2 linked regions of the Methylomagnum ishizawai genome follow. The protein of the gene in region 1 interacts with the protein of each later gene in a pairwise test. Links are inferred from orthologs where the notes say so. Each region holds a gene or a part of one and is shown on either strand. Other genes may lie near its edges.

The links.
Region 2: the proteins of mtgA (region 1) and K5658_RS03245 interact in binary tests that used the Escherichia coli proteins (3 or more experiments, as listed by UniProt). The link is inferred for Methylomagnum ishizawai from one-to-one orthologs.

The regions. Positions count from the first base shown.
Region 1 is NZ_AP019783.1:1,569,597-1,576,595, forward strand. Bases 1,662-4,648 are described here. They hold mtgA (monofunctional biosynthetic peptidoglycan transglycosylase), read left to right. Parts: upstream 1,662-2,788; coding sequence 2,789-3,508; downstream 3,509-4,648. Other genes in these bases: mlaE (lipid asymmetry maintenance ABC transporter permease subunit MlaE), read right to left, coding at 1,662-1,706; K5658_RS07305 (ABC transporter ATP-binding protein), read right to left, coding at 1,731-2,552; K5658_RS07315 (PAS domain S-box protein), read right to left, coding at 3,513-4,648. Outside these bases: K5658_RS07290 (STAS domain-containing protein), read right to left, coding at 1-160; outer membrane lipid asymmetry maintenance protein MlaD, read right to left, coding at 157-921; more of mlaE, read right to left, coding at 924-1,661; more of K5658_RS07315, read right to left, coding at 4,649-6,999. UniProt on the Escherichia coli protein: Peptidoglycan polymerase that catalyzes glycan chain elongation from lipid-linked precursors. May play a role in peptidoglycan assembly during cell division in collaboration with other cell division proteins.
Region 2 is NZ_AP019783.1:733,222-736,142, forward strand. The notes cover bases 6-2,921. They hold K5658_RS03245 (peptidoglycan D,D-transpeptidase FtsI family protein), read right to left. Parts: upstream 2,370-2,921; coding sequence 642-2,369; downstream 6-641. Other genes in these bases: K5658_RS03240 (UDP-N-acetylmuramoyl-L-alanyl-D-glutamate--2,6-diaminopimelate ligase), read right to left, coding at 6-645; ftsL (cell division protein FtsL), read right to left, coding at 2,385-2,642; rsmH (16S rRNA (cytosine(1402)-N(4))-methyltransferase RsmH), read right to left, coding at 2,639-2,921. Also shown: more of K5658_RS03240, read right to left, coding at 1-5. UniProt on the Escherichia coli protein: Essential cell division protein that catalyzes cross-linking of the peptidoglycan cell wall at the division septum. Required for localization of FtsN.

The sequences.
Region 1 (6,999 bases):
CCGCGAGATCGAAACATAGCGCGGTCCCGCCATCCTTGAACAGCCCGGCGGTTTGTTTGAGGGCCTGGGGGGCGGTGGCGAAGGTCAAGGCCCCGCGGCAGGCGTGGCCCCCGGTGGTTTGGGCGAGCTCGAACGAACCCGGTTGCTCCGTGCGGCTCATGGGTTGGTGCCTTTGCCTGCGGCTTTGCCGGGGTGGCTTTCGGTCTTGGGATCGGTCTTCTTGCCTTCGGCCTTGCCGGAATCCCCCTTGGCCGGGTGGGCCGGTGCGGTGTTATGGTGTTTGGCGGGGGCGGCGCTGGTGCTTTCAACGGGGCCGGGCGCATCCTCCGCTGCGGGGGCCGCGCCGGTGTCCGCCCCAGGCTCGGTGTTCACGGCGGGGGCCGGCGGGCTGGCGGGGGGGGTGGAACCGGAGTCCGCCGATTCGTCGTCGGAGCCGCCGCCGTTATTGTTGCCCGAGCCGCTTTCGGCCTTGTTGAACAGGAACCGGCTGATGACCTGTTCCAGGATGATGGCCGACTGGGTCAGTTCCAGTTCGTCGCCGTCCTTGAGGGTGTCGTCGAAGCCGCCGGGCGAGAGCCCGATGTATTGTTCGCCCAAGAGGCCCGCCGTCAGGATGCTGGCGCTGGTGTCCACCGGCAGGGTGTTGAATTGCGGCTCGATCCGCATCTCGACGATGGCCTCGAAGGTCTTGTTGTCGAAGCCGATATGGCTGACCCGGCCGATCTTGACCCCGGCCACCGAGACCGGCGCCCGCACCTTGAGGCTGCCGATGTTCTCGAACCGCGCCGTGATCTTGTAGCTGGCCTCGTTGGTGTGGAGTTCCGCGAGGTTGCTGACCTGCATCGCCACGAAGAACAGCGCGACCAAGCCCATCGCGACGAATAAACCCACCCAGGTTTCGATTGCTTTGCTAGCCTGCATTATTAGGCGTCTCCAAACATCAAGGCCGTCAACACGAAATCCGATCCCAGCACCGCGAAGGCCGAGTACACCACCGAGCGGGTCGTCGCCCGGCTGATGCCTTCCGCCGTGGGCACGGAATCATAACCCTCGAACACGGCGATCCAGGTCACGATCACCCCGAACACGGTGCTTTTGATGAGTCCGTTCAGGACATCGTCGTAAAAATCGATCTTGCTCTGCATCTGCGACCAGAACGCGCCCTCGTCCACGCCCAAGAGTCCCACGCCCACGAAATAGCCGCCCATCACACCGATGGCGGTGAAGATCGCCGCCAGCAAGGGCATGGACAGCAGCCCGGCGAAGAAGCGGGGCGCGACGATGCGGCGGATGGGATCGACCGCCATCATTTCCATGCCGGACAATTGCTCGGTGGCTTTCATCAGGCCGATTTCGGCGGCGAGGGCGGAACCGGCCCGGCCCGAGTACAGGAGGGCGGCGACCACCGGCCCGAGTTCCCGCACCAGGGAGGCGGCGACCATGACCCCGAGGGTTTGCTCCGCGCCGAAATCCGACAGCACATAGAAGCCCTGCAAGCCCAGCACCATGCCGACGAACAGCCCGGAAACGCCGATCAGCAGGATGCTCAGCACGCCGACCGAATACATCTGCGCGGCCAGGAGCCGCGGCCGCCACAGGGTCTCCGGGAAGCCGCCCAGGACCTGGGCGATGAACAGGTGCGCCCGCCCCAGTTTGCGGAGGGCGCTCAGCGTGACGTGGCCGAGGTGCTGCAAGAAACCTAGCATGATGGGACTCGGGGTGGCTGGGGTTCAGTCGCGGGCGGCGAACAAATCATCGAGATAGGCGGGGGCCGGATAATGGAAGGGCACGGGGCCGTCGGCCAGGCCGTGGATGAATTGTCCGACCCAGGGCGAAACGGATTCCTCGATCTGGTCGGGCGTGCCCTGGCCCACCAGCTTGCCCTCGGAAATCAGGAACACCTGGTCGGCGATGCCGATGGTTTCCTCGACATCGTGCGAGACCACGATGCTGGTGAGTCCCAATTCCCGGTTGAGGTCGTGGATCAGCTTGACCAGCACGCCCATGGAGATAGGGTCTTGGCCGGTGAAAGGTTCGTCGTACAAGATCATCATGGGGTCGAGGGCGATGGCCCGCGCCAAGGCCACCCGCCGTGCCATGCCGCCCGAAAGCTGCGCCGGCATCAAATCCCGCGCCCCGCGCAATCCCACCGCCTGCAATTTCATCAGGACCAGGGTGCGGATCATGGATTCCGGGAGCCGGGTATGCTCGCGCAGGGGGAAGGCGACGTTCTCGTAGACGCTGAGGTCGGTGAGCAGCGCCCCGCTCTGGAACAACATGCCCATGCGCTTGCGGAGTTCGTAGAGCGCCGAGCGCCCGAGTTGATGGACATCCTGGCCGTCCACATAGACCTTGCCGCCGTCGGGCCGGAGCTGGCCGCCGATCAGCTTGAGCAGGGTGGTTTTGCCGGTGCCGCTCGGTCCCATGATGGCGGTGATCTTGCCGCGTGGGATATCGAGGCTGACGCCATCGAAGATTTTCCGGTCGCCGCGGCTGAAGACCAGATCGCGTATGGAGATTAAGGTGCCGCTGTCCGACGGGTCGCCGCTCATGTGTCGATGGGGAGCCAAGCTGGGCGTATCGCAAAGGGGCGTATTCTGGCGACCCCCGCCGGTTCAGTCAACTCGCTTGGTTTTTCGCTATGATGGCGGCTGGCGTGCGCGGGCTTCCGGGCCGGCGCACGACCGGAATCAGCGTGTTTTTGGAGTCCAAGGCTGGCTTTGGCGGGGCTGGGGCATCCAAGGCAGGCTTTGGACCCCCATGCTTTTCCATCGTTGAATCGCCATCCATGTTCCGGCGCAAGCCATCCACTCCCGCCGTGTCCTGGCCAGGCCGCTGTTTCCGCTGGTTGCGCGGCCTGGTGCTGGGCTTCGTCTTGCTCACGGTGGCGTCGGTCGCCCTGCTGCGCTGGCTGCCACCGCCGATCACCAGCTTCATGTTGATCGCGCAAGCCGAGGCTATCGCTGCCCGGCGCACGGATTTCCGCCTGAATTACCACTGGGTCGATTGGGACGGAATCTCCACATCCGCCAAGGACGCCGTGATCGCCGCCGAGGACCAAGGGTTCTTCGAGCATGGCGGCTTCGATTTCCAGGCCATCGAGCAGGCGTGGCGGCACAACCAAGCCGGGAAGCGCCTGCGCGGCGGCAGCACCTTGTCCCAGCAGACCGCCAAGAACCTGTTCCTGTATTCGGGGCGCAGTTATTTCCGCAAGGGATTGGAAGCCTATTTCACCGTGCTGATCGAAGCCTGTTGGCCCAAGGAGCGCATCCTGGAGGTTTATCTCAATATCGCCCAGTTCGGCGACGGCATCTACGGCGTGGCGGAGGCGGCGCGGATTTATTTCGGCAAGACCGCCGCCCACTTGGATGAAAAAGAGGCGGCGCTGTTGGCCGCCGTGCTGCCCAACCCCATCGTGCTGAAGGCCGGAAAACCCTCGGCTTATGTGGGACGCCGCCAGCAATGGATTGTGCGGCAGATGCGGCAACTGGGCGATTTGGGTGTGTAGTGGCTTAGGGGTCCGGGTCTCGGGCCAGCAGTTCCCGGATATCCTCGGGATCGACCGGCTTGACCCGGTGCGCGTCGAACCCGGCCTCCCGCGCCAGCCGGATATCCCCATCCTGCCCATAGCCCGTCACCGCGACGATCAAGGTCTCCGCCATCCCGGCCTCGCGGATTTTCCGGCAGACCTCGTAGCCGCTGAGTCCCGGCAGGCCGATGTCGAGCAGGATCGCCTCGGGCCGGACCGAGAGGGCCAAGGCCAGGGCTTGGGGGCCATCGTGGGCCGTCAGGGTCTGGTGGCCTTCGAGGCCGAGCAACAGGGACAGGCTGTCCGCCGCGTCCTCGTTGTCGTCCACGATCAGCACCCGGCGCGGCCCTGGCGGGATTCCCGCGGGATCGGGCGGGGTGGCGTGGGCGGGGTCCGGGTCCGCGAGCCGGGGCAAGCGCACCACGAACTCGCTACCCCGGCCCCGGCCCGCGCTATGGGCTTCCACCACGCCGCCGTGCAATTCCACCAGCCGCTTGACCAGGGACAGGCCGATGCCCAAGCCGCCCTGGGTACGCTCCAGGGTTTGCTCCACCTGATAGAACAGGTCGAACAACTCGGGCAGCGCGGCGGGGTCGATGCCGCGGCCATTGTCGCGGACGCTGATGACCACCCGGCCGCCTTCCGCCCAGGTGCCGAGTTCGATCCTGCCGCCGGGGTCGGTGTACTTGGCCGCGTTGTTGAGCAGGTTCGACACCACTTGCGCCAGCCGGATCAGGTCGCCCCGCACCCACAGCGGCGGGTCCGGCAGGGTCACGGCCAGGTGGTGCCCTTGGCTTTCCAGGACGGGGCGGCTGGTTTCCACCCCGCGGCCGAGGATGGCCGCGACTTCCACCGCGGTTTGCTTGAGGTCGATATGGCCGCGGGTGATGCGCGACACGTCGAGCAGATCGTCCACCAGCCGGGTGAGTTGTTCGATCTGGCGCTCGATGATATCGCGGCACCACCCCAGTTCGCCGGGAGCGAGGTGCGGATGGCGCAGGATATTGGCGGCGTTGCGGATCGGGGCCAGGGGGTTCCTGAGTTCGTGGGCCAGCATCGCCAGGAATTCATCCTTGCGGCGGTCGGCTTCGCGTAGGCGCTGGGCTTGTTCCCGCAGCTTGGCCTCGCTTTGCTTGCGCTCGGAAATATCGCGCAGGATCGCCTGTAAACGTCCGCCGGGCAGCCGCCGCGCCATGATTTCGCCAGGGAACAAGGAGCCATCCTTGCGGCGGAATAGCCATTCGCTGCGCGCCACCGTGCCTTCCGCCAACCGGGCCACTTCCGGGGCGAGGCGGGGGATTTCGGGGGGCGCGACCGTATCGGTGAGGCCGAGCCGCAGGATTTCTTGCCGGTGGTAGCCCAGCATGGCCGCGCCCGCCGAATTGATATCGAGGTAATGGCCCTCGGCGTCGCTGACGAAAATACCGTCGGCGGCCTGTTCGACCAGGCCGCGGTAGCGCTCTTCGCTGGCCTGTAGGTCGTGCTGGCTCAGGATGCGCTGCATGGCGACGGCGACCTGGTCGGCCACGATCCGCATCAGCTCGATATCGGCGATGGCGAAGCGGGACCGGTTGCGGGCGCCGAAGGACAAGGTGCCGATCAGGCGCGATCCGGCGATCAGCGGATGGCAGCAATAGGCTTGGATTCCCAGGTTTTGGACCAGGGCGGCGCGGGCGTCCCCGGAGTTCGCGACATCCTCGACCACGATGCGCCGCTGGGTCCGGGCCACGCTCCCGCAGATGGCTTCGCCGAAATCCAGGTATTCGATAGCCGCCGCCACCTCCGCGGGAATGCCGGCCCAGGCGTTCAGGCGCAGGCGCAGGTCGGATTCGTCCACCAGGTAATTGAGGAAGGCTTGGCAATCCAAATGCGCCATGACCTTATGGCAAAGCTCGTTGATGAGTTCGTGTGGGTCTTCGGCGGTGAGCAAGCGGCCGGCGGTGTCGGATAACAGGCGGTAGCGGTTCTCGCTACGGTTCAGGGCGATTTCGGCCCGGCGCTGGTCGGTGATGTCGCGGAACACGGTGTAGACCCGCCAGGGCCGGGTTTCCCCAGGCCGGAACTGCGGCACGCTGTGGATGGAAATCCAGCGCCAATCGTTTTCGCGGGGATTGCGGAACCCCATGACCACGTCGCGCACTTCCAGCCCGGTACGCAGCGACACCAAGGCTGGATGTTCCGCGCGGGGGAAGGGCGAGCCGTCCTCCCGCACACAGGTTTGCTCCAGGTTGAGGGAAGTCCCGCCCATGAGTTCCGCCTGAGAAAGGCCCAGGATGCGCTCGGCGGCGGGGTTCATCAGGATGATCCGGCCCACCGCGTCCTGGTAGGCCACGCCGACCGGGATGGTCTCGAAGAAGGTGCGGAAGCGCTCCTCGCTTTCGCGCAGGGCGGTCTCGGCCTGTTTGCGCCGGGTGATATCGCGCAGGATGATGGTGAAGAAGGGCTCGCCCCCGGTCTCGATCCTCGATATGGAGGCTTCGATGGGGAATTCCTCGTTGTCGGCCCTGAGTCCGCTGAAGAGGCCGTCGCGGCCCATGGCGCGGGCCTGGACCGGTTCGCTGCCGAACTGGCGGAAATGTTCGCGGTGGGCGGCGCGGAGTCCTTGCGGGATGAAGCGCTCCAGCGGGCCGCCGATGGCTTCCGCCGCCGGGCAGCGGAAAATCTGTTCGGCGGCGGCGTTGAACAGTACCACCCGTTGCCAGGCGTCCACCGTGATGATGGCGTCCATGGCCGAATCGACGATGCCGGCCAGCCGGGCCTGGTGTTCCTGGGCTTGGGTTTCGGCCTGCTTTTGCCCGGTGATGTCGCGCAGCATCAGCAGCGCCGAGGTTGGCCGCGCCTTCCCGCTGGGGGGGTGGCGGAAAAACACCTGTTTGCGTACCGACAACCAGCGCACTTGGCCCGCCGGGGTCAGGATGCGGTGTTGCAGCGCCAGCACGCCATGTTCGGGCCGCAAGGCGCGGGCGATCTGGGCGTCGATGGCGGCGCGGTCCTCGGGGTGGAACAGGCTGTGGATCAGGGCGCGGGGCACGGTGCGGAGCGTATCGGGCAGTCCCAGGACGGTGGTGGCCTCGGGGCTGAGCTTCATCACGTCGGCGAGGTAGTCGATTTCGATGACGGCCAGCCCCGCTAGTTCGGAGCCCAGCCGCAGCCGCGCCTCGCTGCCCCGGAGTTCGCGGGCCAGGGTGTGGCGGAGGATGGCGTTCTCCATGGCGCGGACGAGGCTGTCGGCGTTGATCACCCGCCTGCCGATCAAATCCTGGGCGCCGGCCCGCAAGGCCCGCCCGGTGTCGAGCTTGGAATCCTCCCCGGCCACCACCACCACCGGACAGCAGGAGACCGGATAGTCGCCCAGGGCGTCCAATAACTGGAGCGCGTCGCCATCGGGCAGGCGTTCGGCCAGGAGTACGCAATCGGGCGGGACCGCGCCGTTGTCCAGGCAGGCCCGCAGGCCGGCGGTGCCATCGGCG
Region 2 (2,921 bases), 840 kb from region 1 along the record:
GAGATGGTCGCGGGTGAAATTGGTATAGAGCGCCCCCTTGAACCGGACGCCGTTGAGCCGGCCTTGTTCCAGGCCGTGGGACGAGGCTTCCATCGCCACCGAGCGGAAGCCCAATCCGAGCAGTTCGCCAAGGATGCGGTGGACTTCGATGGCGTCGGGAGTGGTGTGGGTGGTGGGTTGCAGTGCGCCGGGCCGGCCCCAGCCCAAGGTGCCCAGTACGGCGCTGCTATTGTCCAGCGCCTGGGCCAGGAAATGGCTGCACGAGGTTTTGCCGTTGGTGCCGGTGATGCCGATCAGGGCGTCGAAGCCGCGGGAGGGTTCGCCGAAGAAGCGGTCGGCGATGGGGCCGATTTTCCCGGCCAGGTCCGCCACCGGGACACAGGGAACCGAAGCGATGGCGCCCGCCAACTCCGTGCCGCCGCCCTGGGGTTCGTAGAGGATGGCCGCGCAGCCGTTCTGGATCGCCTGCCCGGCGTGGGCTAGGCCATGGACGCGCTGGCCGCGCAGCGCGATGAACCCATCGCCCGCCTGGATGTGCCGGCTATCGTGGACCAAGCCGCCGACCGCGATGGCGGGCGGGGTGGTTTCGGTGAAACCGGCCAGCAATCTTGGTAAGTCGAAAGGGTGGGCATCGGCCAGGCTCATGCGGGTTCGTCCTGTCGGCCTGCCATCAAGGGGGTGGGTTCGTCCGGGGCGATGTTCAACAAGCGCAATGCGCCTTCCATGACGCTGGAGAACACCGGCGCGGCCACGGCACCGCCGTAGTATTCGCCCGCCGAGGGTTCGTCGATCATCACCACCATCACCAAACGCGGCTTGCTGGCCGGGGCCAGTCCCGTGAACAGCGACATGTATAAGGATTCGGTGTAGCCGTGGGCACCGGATTTCTTCACGGTGCCGGTCTTGCCCGAGACCCGGAAGCCGGGGATGGCGGCTTTTTGCGCGGTGCCGCCGGTGGAGACCACGCTTTCCAGCATGGTGCGGACCGTGGTGGCGGTCTTGGCCGACATGATGCGGTGGGCTTCCGGCGGGGTGTCGCGCTTGAGCAGGCTGACCATGGGGATCACGCCGTCGTTGGCCAGGGAGCTATAGGCGCGGGCCAGTTGCGCGGTGGAAGTGGACACGCCATAGCCGAAGGACAGGGTGGCCTGCTCGAAGGCGTTCCAACCCTGGTAGTCGGACAAACGGCCATGGGCCTCGCCGGGAAAGCCGCTGTCCAAAGGCTGGCCGAAGCCGAGATTGTTGTAGAAGGCCCAGAATTTCTTGGGCGGCACGCTGAGGGCGATCTTGGTGACGCCCACGTTGCTGGATTTTTGCAGGATGCCGGTCACATCCAGGCTGCCATAGCTGTGGACATCCTTGACGATGTTGTGGCCGACCCGCATCTGGCCGCCCGCCGTGCTATAGACGGTGTTGGGATGGGTCAGGCCGAGTTCCAGGGCGCAGGCCACGGCGAAGGGCTTCATGGTGGAGCCCGGCTCGTACAAATCGGTGATGGCCCGGTTGCGGGAGGGATTGCCCTTGAGCTTGCCCCGGCTGTTGGGGTTGTAGGAGGGCTGGTTGACCATGGCCAGGACTTCGCCGGTCTGGCTGTCCAGCAAGACCAAGGAGCCCGAACGGGCGCGGTGCTGCATGACCGCTTTTTTCAGTTCGCGGTAGGCTAGATATTGCAGGCGCTCGTCGATGCTCAGGGTCAAATCCTTCCCCGGCACCGGCAGGCGGATGTTTTCCAGGTCTTCGATGATGCGGCGCTTGCCATCGCGGATGATGCGCTTCGCGCCATCGGTGCCGCGCAACGAGGCGTCGAAGCCGAGTTCCATGCCTTCCTGGCCCTTGTCCTCGATATCGGTGAAACCCAGCAGGTGGGCGGTCACTTCGCCGGTCGGGTAGTAGCGGCGGTATTCGCGTTCGTCGTAGATGCCGGGGATGCCCAGCGCCATGGCTTGATCGACCAGTTCCGGGTTCATGCGCCGCTTGATATAGACGAAACCGCGGTGGTCGTCCTGGCCGATGCGCTGCTTGATCTCCTTGACCGACATGCCCACCAGATCGGCCAGGGCCTTCAGTTGTTCATGGGTGACTTCGGTCTTGAGGAATTCCTTGGGGTTGATCCAGATCGATTTCACCGGGGTGCTGACCGCCAGCAATTCGCCGTTGCGGTCGATGATACGGCCCCGGTGGGCGGGCACGGGCAGGATGCCGACATGGCGCAAATCCCCTTGCTGTTTGAGGAACTGCCGGTCCAGCACTTGCAGGAAGACCGCCCGCCCGATCAAGACGGTCATGGCGCACAGGATCAGCATGAGCAGGAAGCGCCAGCGACCGCTGTAATCGTCTTCTTTCACCACGTTCGGTTGGATGATTCGCATGTCGGCGCGACTCGTCTAAGGGTTGATGTAAAGGGTCGATTCACGGGCGGGCAGCACCATGCCCAGGCGGGCGCGGGCCATTTTTTCGATGCGGCTGTGTTCGGCGAAGGTGTTTTGCTCCAACTGCAATTGGCCCCATTCCTCGTCGTAGGCGTCGAGGGCTTGCTCCAACCGCTGGACCTCGGCGAACAACATGCGCGAGCGGTATTTCGTGTACACCACGCCCAGGGCGGAGGCCACGGCTACGGCGACCAGCACCAATAGGGTCCTCATGCCGGAAGCCGCTCGGCGATCCGGAGTACCGCGCTGCGCGCCCTGGGGTTCGCGGCGGTTTCTTCGGCGCTCGGCAGGACGGCCTTGCCGATCCGGGCCAATTTCGGGGCGCGTTCGTCCGGCGCGGGCCACGGCATGGGCGTGGAGCCGCCACTGCGCGACTCGTCGCGCATGAAGCGCTTCACGATCCGGTCTTCCAGGGAATGGAATGCAATCACCGCCATGCGCCCCCCCGGTCGCAAGATTTCCAAGGCTTGCCGCAAACCCGCTTCGAGTTCT